Regions from separate parts of the Paenibacillus sp. S02 genome, predicted to be linked through region 3. Evidence: predicted binding sites of a transcription regulator. Region 3 holds the regulator's gene; each other region holds the start of a gene.
What was found. Region 3 encodes Rex, which represses fermentation and respiration genes when NADH is low (regulators of the CRP and FNR family bind a similar motif). Its sites were predicted from a motif close to TTGTGAAATATTTCACAA; they were not measured.
Positions count from the first base shown of each region.

Region 1: a site for Rex is predicted at 1,385-1,402, ahead of adhE (bifunctional acetaldehyde-CoA/alcohol dehydrogenase). Genes of this name have one in related genera too.
Region 2: a site for Rex is predicted at 1,626-1,643, ahead of lpdD (prenylated flavin chaperone LpdD). Genes of this name have one in related genera too.

Region 1 covers NZ_CP073682.1:3,614,408-3,617,692, reverse strand. The annotation lists gene KAI36_RS16065 (DODA-type extradiol aromatic ring-opening family dioxygenase) at 1-363, shown strand, start outside; gene KAI36_RS16060 (Crp/Fnr family transcriptional regulator) at 503-1,219, opposite strand; gene adhE (bifunctional acetaldehyde-CoA/alcohol dehydrogenase) at 1,478-3,285, shown strand, end outside.
Region 2 covers NZ_CP073682.1:4,391,447-4,394,731, reverse strand. The annotation lists gene KAI36_RS19515 (S8 family serine peptidase) at 1-1,489, shown strand, start outside; gene lpdD (prenylated flavin chaperone LpdD) at 1,672-2,019, shown strand; gene KAI36_RS19505 (hypothetical protein) at 2,032-2,619, opposite strand; gene KAI36_RS19500 (DUF4190 domain-containing protein) at 2,843-3,214, shown strand.
Region 3 covers NZ_CP073682.1:3,452,883-3,456,167, forward strand. The annotation lists gene KAI36_RS15210 (cell wall elongation regulator TseB-like domain-containing protein) at 1-300, opposite strand, end outside; gene KAI36_RS15215 (amidohydrolase) at 338-1,639, opposite strand; gene KAI36_RS15220 (redox-sensing transcriptional repressor Rex) at 1,626-2,279, opposite strand; gene dinG (ATP-dependent DNA helicase DinG) at 2,324-3,285, opposite strand, start outside.

The DNA of each region.
Region 1 (3,285 bases), 160 kb from region 3:
TCGCCCAAAGCACAATATGCCATTGGTGAAGTGCTGCGTGGACTGGGAGAACAAGATATTCTGGTCATTGGCAGTGGAGTGACTGTTCATAATCTGCGTATCGTCAAATGGGGGGAAACGAAAACAGAACCTTGGGCTATAGATTTTGATGATTGGATTATTGAAAAAGTGCAAAGTAGAGATATAGAGGCTTTGGATCACTATGAAAGCGAAGCACCGTATGCTCGCCAGGCCGTACCAAGAGCAGAGCACTTCGTACCCTTGTTTATTGCAATGGGGAGTGGCAATCCTGCAAACAAAGCCAAGGTCATCCATAGAAGCTATGAGATGGGGAATTTAAGTTATCTATGCTTACAGTTTTAAAAAGTGTGTTGCCAGAAGAAGGACTAGTGTTAAAATGCTTCGCAACTGCTTCTGTATAAGTAGGGGAGTGGAAATAAATCAGGGAGTGTTATAAGCTATAATGGCTTATAACACTCCCTTTTACATAAAAAACGATTTATTATATCCGGCAAATCTCACGAGGGCACAATTCACAATGACATACGCCTTGCAGCATTTCCAAATCCTTGACAACAATCATGCCATTATCATATTCAACTGCATTTTTCTTACGTAGATCACTAAGCATCCGGTTTACGCTTTCCCGGGTCGCACCGATCATATTTGATAAGTCAGTATGAGTAATTTTCTTATGAATCAGGATATGTTCGCCGTGAGGCTCACCATAGGTATTACATAGACGGATGAGTGTTGAACATAAAGCGCCGGGCTTGCCGTACATCATCAAATCGCGGAACTTAGTTTGAGTAATGCGATGATGCGAACCCATCCATTTCATAAAGTCAATCGCAAAATCACAATGCTGGCAAATAAGCAACTCCAGATCTGTATGATCGATTACGCCAATATCACTGTCTTCCAGAACCTCAGCAGAAAAAGAATGCTTAGTACCGAAAAATGGATCGGCTTGACCAACAAGATCGCCGCTTTGATACATATATAGAATAAGTTCCTTACCCTCATCCGTTGTTTTGGTTACTTTCACGCGTCCGCGTTTAATATAAAACAGCTTATCCGCTGTATCTCCTTCCCAGAACAGATGCGAGCTTTCTGGCATAACTCGATCTTTCATCATCACTTGCAACCGGTTGAAGCTGGCCTCCGAGAAGCAACAGGTGTTGCCGCGGGCTTCCATTACATTTGTAGGGTTTCTCATCGTCCATTTCCCCTTTGTATCCTATGTTTTTTATCTGCAACTTGATCAATTCAAATTCATTATATACCTGCGCAATGCGTTTTTGGGGCAAGAAGAGGGGGTAAAAGTGGCAGAATTCCAAACTTTGTGATTTAATTCACTTCATAAAATAAAATTTTAAATAGATTGTGAAAAAAATCACAATATATCTTGAAAAGCTGTGTTACGATCAGTGCGTGAACAAGAGATAGTACACGAGATAACAGGAGGATGAGGGAAATGGCTGTTAAAAACGAGGTTATCCAAAAAGAGCAAAGCGCAGAGCAGTATATTCAAACGCTGATTGACCGGGGGAACCGGGCACAGCAAGCTTTCATGAGTATGAATCAGGAACAGATTGACGAAATCGTACAAGCTATGGCACTCGCAGGGATGGATAAACACATGTACCTGGCGAAGTTGGCTGTTGAAGAAACAGGACGCGGTGTGTACGAGGACAAAATCACCAAAAACATGTTTGCAACAGAATATGTCTATCATAGTATCAAAAATGAAAAAACCGTCGGTGTCATTGAGGACAATGATTTTGACAGTTTTCAAAAGATAGCAGAGCCAGTCGGCATTATCATGGGGATCACTCCAGTGACAAACCCAACTTCGACTACGATGTTCAAAGCGTTGATTGCCATTAAAACACGTAACCCAATCATTTTCGGTTTCCATCCATCTGCTCAATCGTGTAGTGCGGAAGCAGCCCGCGTCTTGCTCGAAGCAGCCGTCAAACATGGTGCTCCAGCTGATTGTATTCAATGGATTGAAGCTCCATCGATGGATAAGACAAATTCACTCATGAATCACCCGGATGTGGCTCTGATTCTGGCAACTGGTGGATCAGGCATGGTTAAGGCGGCATATAGCTGCGGTAAACCTGCTCTGGGTGTAGGCCCAGGTAACGTGCCTTGCTTTATTGAAAAAACAGCAGACATCAAGCAGGCCGTGAACGATCTCATCCTCTCTAAATCTTTTGACAACGGTATGATTTGTGCTTCCGAGCAAGCGGTTATTATCGAAGAGCCAATCTTCGAACAAGTGAAAAAATTGATGATCGCTAACGGCTGCTATTTTGTAAATAAAGAAGAAGCAGCTAAGCTCACTCAAGGAGCTATGAATGTCGAGAAATGTGCAGTGAACCCAGCTATCGTAGGGCAGTCTGCTGTGAAAATTGCTGAAATGAGTGGTATCACAGTACCAGCAGGAACTAAAATTTTGGTCGCTGAGATTGAAGGGGTAGGAACAAAATTCCCATTGTCTGCGGAAAAATTGAGTCCTGTATTGGCTTGCTATAAAGTAAAAAATGCGGAACAAGGTATTCAACGCGCTGCTGAAGTCGTGGAATTCGGGGGCATGGGCCACTCGTCCGCTATTCATTCGAACGATGAGGACGTTATCGCTCGCTTCGCAAACCGTCTGCAAACAGGACGTATCATTGTAAATGCACCTTCCACACATGGTGCGATTGGCGACATTTACAACACCAACCTTCCTTCGTTGACACTCGGTTGCGGTTCGTACGGTCGTAACTCGACTTCGTCGAACGTATCGGCAGTCAATTTGATTAATGTGAAAAGGGTGGCGAAACGGACGGTGAATATGCAATGGTTCAAAGTACCTTCCAAAATCTATTTTGAAAAAAATTCGACACAGTATCTTGCTAAAATGCCTGATATCACACGTGTAGCCATTATCACGGACCCTATGATGGTAAAACTGGGATATGTGGATCGTGTTATTCATTATCTGCATCAACGCCAAACACCGGTAGCTATCGAAGTGTTCTCTGAAGTAGAGCCAGATCCATCGACAGTTACGGTAGAACGTGGTACAGAAATGATGAGACGTTTCCAACCGGATTGCATCATCGCACTGGGCGGCGGTTCACCAATGGATGCGGCTAAAGGCATGTGGATGTTCTATGAATATCCAGATACTGATTTCAATAACTTAAAACAAAAATTCATGGATATCCGTAAACGGATTTACAAGTACCCACGTCTGGGCCAAAAAGCACAATTTGTAGCGATCCCTAC
Region 2 (3,285 bases), 940 kb from region 3:
GACAGGAGCATCGCTTTTGTTCTGGAACTCTGCCTTCCCGAATCCGGGAGGAACGGCATTCCAATATTCTGTTTATGACGCCTCCGGTACGGCAGGAGCGCCTGGACGATTATTGGCTGGTCCATTCGACGGGACTGCCGTGCGGGATGAGTCACAATGGACGACAGTGCAGCTTCCAGAGCCGGTGACGGTTCAAGGTGACTTCTACATCGTATATACACAGTCTGCTGTAGGCACACAGTCGCCGGGTCTTGCTACAGATGAGAGTGGCCCGAATGCACTTCGCAGCTGGCAAGGTGTAAGTGGCGCATGGAGCCAATCACCTGAGGAGGAAGGGAACTACATGATCCGGGCTATCGTCAGATATCCGGTGAATGCTCCAACGATTACGACTCCTACGAAGGCTACGTATACGCAGGAAGAGTCGATTACCGTAACAGGAACTTCCCCGGCAGAAGGAGCCGATATTCAGCTCTTTAACGGTAAGGAGCTGGCTGGCACAACGAAAGTGAAGGATCGCCAGTTCAGTTTGTCGGTTGATCTTCAACCAGGTACTAATCCGCTAAGTGTTCAAGCAGCGGTATACGGCAAATTAACGGATCGTTCCGAAACGGTGGTTGTGACGCTCGATCAGACTAAACCGGGTCTGATCCTGACATCGCCTGATGAAGGGGCGCGTACAAACGCGGGTGTAGTCAGTGTAGTCGGTACCGTGTATGACGAGTTCCTCACCGAATTGACGATTAATGGTGAGCCCGCTGAATTTGGAAGTGACGGCAGCTTTAACAAGCGGTTGCTTATCAACGAAGGTGAAAATCAAATTACGGTGACGGCCAAGGATCTTGCCGAAAACGAAACAAGCGTTACGCGCTCGGTGTATGTCGATACAGCTCTGCCGAAGCTTGAAAACATTAGCCCTGCTGAGGATGTGCGTATTACTCCAGGGCAGCCGGTACAAGTATCCTTTGACAGTGCATCCGGTTTGGAGGCGTCCTTCCATGTGGAGCTGCCTTTCAACCTGTCCACTTTGGGCCGCAACGATATTCCATTAAATGAAACTTCGTCAGGCCACTATGAAGGTACTTATTTCACTTCATCTTCTCTGAACCTGGAAGGCGGAGTCATCGTGATCCGGGTAAGGGATGCAGCGGGAAATGAAGTGGAGACGGAGGCACCGGGAAGATTGTATGTAACCAATGGTGGAGGACAGAACCCTGATCCGAATCCATCCAATGAGAAGCCGGTAGCCATTATTCAGGCTAACGAATCAGCCAAGAAGAACAAAAATGTACAATTTAACGCCAAAGCTTCCCGTGATGTAGACGGTGAGATCGTCAGTTACAGCTGGAATTTTGGCGATGGCGATACGGCGGTCGGTTCCAAGGTGAAGCATAAATTCACCACAGCTGGAACATATACCGTAGAGCTAACGGTAACGGATAATGACGGCGCAAGTGGTAAGACTGTGCATACGATCACGATCCGTTAACAGCCAGTAGGAAAGGAAATGCTTCTTTTAGAATAACAATGAAGGCCCACAGCAAGCCCCGGTTTATAGAGGCTGCTGTGGGCCATTTTTAATTGTCGAGCCGTTCAAGAAGCGGTACAATGAGTAGAACTCTAAAAAGTGAATCGTTTCACAATAATATTTTTTAGCAGGAGAGGATCCTATTGATTCATTTGCAAAAAGAAAGCGGACGTATCCGTCTTGTGCTGGATGCCTATTTTATGGGGGAAGATATCATTGTACTCATTTCAGGCGGTGATCAGCCTCATTTGGGAACGATTACAGCAGGGGCCAGACTCGAGCCGATTCAAACTGTGCAATTGCAAAATCACAAGGAGTTTTATATTACCGAAGAAATTGCAGTTCGCTTGCGAAAAGAGTTTGCAGGCAATTTTGCCATTTGCTGCGGGGCACATTTAGATCATGCAACCAAGGACGAAATCCGAGTGCTGACAGATATGGCTATACAATTGGGAAAAGAGCTCATTGGAGAACTCAAGCAAGCACGCTAGTAGCATACCTTCTTAATTGAATTCCCGAAAGAGCAGATTGCGATATGGGTACTTACTAAAGGGATACTTAAAAAGCAATGCAAAGCCATCATCCTCAATTTGTACGGATTTCAGCGCAGAGGATGGAATCAAACTACGAATCATGACATGAACTGCACGCTGGTCTTGTCTGTTGATCGCTTTGGCTAAGGCAGAAGCAAAACATGAATTACGTGCCAATTCGCGATACAGCGGAAAAACGGCTTTTGCAATGGCGCGATGAACTCTCGGCTCAAACGTAAACTGCACAGTCCCCGGTGGAATCGTCGTTCCATTCGTATAATAGAGCATCGGTGGCTGAGCTAAAAAGGAAATAAAGTAGCCGATGCCATTCGTGCCTAAGCCTTGTTTGGCGGCAAATGGCGCTACTGAGCAGAGAAGGGATTTCATCCGATCCAAATTGCCCTGAACGACAGCTCGTGACCATTGAACTGCAAACGCACGGCGAGTTGCAATAGCTTTGTAAAATGGCAGCATGGCAGTGGATATTATCCTAAGTGTGTTTGCATTTAAACGTTTGTGAGGCGAGCGCTTTCTGTGGGATGTTGAACGATATAACATAGCTCCGACCTCCTTGGCAGGATGCTCTCATGGAGCACAATTGATCTGTAACAGGTAAAATACTGTATGCCCAGTTACCTCAAAAAGTGCTAATATCGCTATGTTTCTTCTTTTTAACGTTCTAATTAAGAAAATCGAAATAAGTACTGTCCTGATTTGTAAGATTGTGGTACCCTAGAACTTATATAATTGCTATTTTACTTATTGGAGTTGAATTTAACAGATGAGTGATTTGTACAAGGAGCCTCGATCTTCCGATCCTTTTCAGGAGACGAACGATTATAACGCCCCATTTAACCCACCCCCAGTAGTTCCACCTACAAATAGTAAAGCTGTTGCCTCGATGGTGCTCGGGATTTTATCTGTGGTCATTCCCTATATCGGGTTGATTATCGGAATTGTGGGTATTATTTTGTCCAGTCTTTCCCTGAAGGAAATTAACCGTCATGGCGAGCAAGGCAGAGGTATGGCCATTGCTGGATTGGTATGTAGTATTATCGGTACACTGATTTATACACTGATCATCATTTTTATAGTTATTGTTTTTATTGTAGCGGCCTCCAGTGGCGATCCGGATATTTTTTCAGACATTTAATCAATTGAAGAATGCTTGAGTCAGACAAACCATTCACGATTTGACTATTGGATGCTATGATAAAAGGAGTC
Region 3 (3,285 bases):
ACCGCTATTATCTGCCGCAGGTACGTTAGGTTGTCCCTCCACTTTTTGAAAAGGAACCCACACCATTATATTTTCATTCTGTGCATTTTTCCCTTGAACCACCCAATATACCTGATCCCACACAGACTTCCATGTTTGAGTCGTGCTAACCAGACCACCTGATTGCTTGGCCTTAATGATAGCGGCATTTTCCTCAGCCACCTGGTCTTGAGTAACATAGGAATAATACCAGAAAATGCTGATCAGGATCAGTATCACGGCCAAAATGGCGACCGCTATCCACTTTTTCTTATTTTTCAAACCCGTGCTTCCTCTCTAAGGGGATGTGACACCTGAATTAGCGCGACAGCAGCCCTTCAAAGGCGGCTTGTGCCTCATGTTTGATACGTTCCTCGTCCATAGTCAGGCATTCGCCGTTTTTCACAACCTGACGACCGTCTACCCATACGTGAGCCACGTCTTTGGCGCTTGCAGAGTATACCGCATGGGAAATAAGATCTGTACGCGGCAAGAAATGTGCCTGATTCAGATCCAACGCGATAAAGTCAGCCTTGTTGCCCGCTGCCAACGCTCCTACTTCTTTTAAACCAATCGACTTTGCACCATATTCTGTTGCCAGACGCAGCGCTTCACTTGCAGGAACTGCCGTAGGGTCACCGGATACACCCTTGTGAATAAGTGCCGCCAGACGCATTTCCTCGAACATATCCAGGTTATTATTGCTGGCAGGACCATCCGTTCCGAGAGAAACAGTAACCCCTGCACGCAGCAATTCAGGCACTCTGGCCACACCACTTGCCAGCTTCAAGTTGCTACCAGGATTATGCGAAACCGCTACACCACGTTCAGCCAGTAAAGCTATTTCTTCGTCGTTCAAATGAACGCCATGGGCAACAAGCGAAGGACGGGAGAAAAAGCCAAGCTTATCCAAGTGTGCAACTGGACGCAAACCGTAGTCGCGTACGTTTTGCTCCACTTCGGCGATCGTCTCAGACATGTGCGTATGCAGTGGCAAGTCCAGATCATGCGCAGCTTGTACGAATTTTTCAATAAACGCAGGTGGACATGTGTATGGCGCGTGCGGAGACATCATCGTTGTAATACGCCCGTCTGCTTTACCATGCCAGTTACGCGCAAAAGTCACGGCCTCAGCCAGCTTGATTCGCTGTTCTTCTTCCGAGCATAGTCCAATTGCTCCACGCATCAGACTTGCACGAATACCTGACTCTTCAGCTACACGAGCCACCTGATCCATATGATCGTACATATCCAGGAAGGTCGTTGTTCCACCTTTCAGCATTTCCAGCACAGACAAGGACGTACCCCAGTATACGTCCGTAGATGTAAACTTGGCTTCCATAGGCCACATTTTCTCCTGAAGCCATACTTGAAGTGCCAAGTCATCTCCATGCCCACGCAGCAGAGACATCGCCGCATGACCATGAGTATTAATCAGACCAGGTAAAAACAATAGCCCCTTACCATCGATCGCTTCCGTCTCTTCCTCACCCGCAGGCAAAGTTTCGCCAATATAAGTAATACGGCTATCCTCCACAATCATAAAACCATGGACTACCCCAGCTTCTGATCCATTTACGGCAAAAGAGCCGTTTTTAATCATCCATTTATTCACTGTCATATTGTGTTTCTTCCTTTCCGTCCTCCAAATAATAAGCGAGGCTAAGCAAATCAGTTGTAAAGTCTGTGGCATGAATCCGAATGTTGGCCGGTGCCTTGAGAGTAGTCGGTGCAAAGTTCAGGATCGCTCCAATTCCGCTCTCAATAAGCCTGTCAGCCACGTGCTGTGCTTCAAAATCAGGTACAGTAATAATCCCGATTCGAATGTTTTTTTCTTTCACAGTCGCTTCCAGTTCATCCATCGGTTGAACGACCAATGTATTGATCTTGGTCCCTACCTTATCCGGAAACGCATCAAATACTGCTACAATCTTCATATTGTCTTTTAAATAAGCGTTATAATTCGAAAGGGCTTGCCCCAGATTACCCGCACCGACCAATACGACATTAATTTGCTGGTCGATTTTCAGGATATGGCGTATTTTCTCGATTAGATAAGAAACATCATAACCGATACCCTTCCGACCAAAATCTCCAAAATAGGCGAGATCTTTACGGATTTGGGCCGGGTTCAAATCTAGCCTCTGTCCCAACTCTTGAGAAGAGACCGTAGCCACCTCCCGTTTGTGAAGTGCATTCAGATAACGTAAATATACGGGTAACCTCCGTACGACAGCCTCTGAAATTTTATCTGATTTCATACTTGCTCCCCCTAATTGTAACGAACATACTTAGTGTCCGTCCGTTATGCCTCTGTCTCCGGGGCGGATTGGAGCCATTCGGCGATGCGGGGCACCATTTGCTCCGATGGCATATGCTCCATTTTTGGTCCCGGTAACGAGTACAAAAAGTGCTTTCCGTAATAGGATTCGATCACACGCGTATCGTAAACGATAACGACCCCATGGTCGCTCGCTGTACGTACCAACCGACCAAATCCCTGTTTGAAGCGTATGACCGCTTGTGGTACAGACAGCTTCATAAATGGATTCTTCTTCTGCTGCTGAAGCAGCTCGCTTTTTGCCTCCAGCAACGGGTGGTTCGGCGGTTGAAACGGCAAGCGAACAATGGCCAAACAAGTCAGAGCCTTCCCCGGAATATCGACGCCCTCCCAGAAGCTGCTGGTTCCCAGCAATACAGAAGCTTTGGCTTCCTGAAAACGGCGGGTTAGCTTGCTGCGACTGCCACTGTCCACACCTTGTCCCAGCACAGTAATTTCGCTGGATGCTAAGGCCTCTTTGAGCGGCTCATACACTTGCCGGAGCATCCGATAGGAAGTAAACAGAACGAGCATTCTCCCCCGCGTCGCCTGAGCAGTCGCTCCTAGAGAACTAACGAGCATATCTACAAAGTGTGCATCTCCTACACTGCCCTTCACGCTTGGGAAATCCCGTGGAATGACCAGCAACACCTGATCCCTGTAATTAAAGGGTGACGGGAGCTGCGAAGTCATCAGCCGCTCTTGATCTGCAGCCTCCTGTAAGCCGAGCTGATCGATCATGTACTGAAACGACTTATCTACCGATAAGGTAGCAGACGTCAGAATAATGCTTCTTTTTTTGTCAAAAAACATTTCTTTCAACTGGCGGCTCACATCGACGGGCACCGCATAAAATTGCAATGATTTACTACGGAATTGCCCACTCGCTTCGAGCCAGTATACGGTTGTTTCATCATCGAGTCGGATAAAAAAGCGCAAATTTTCTC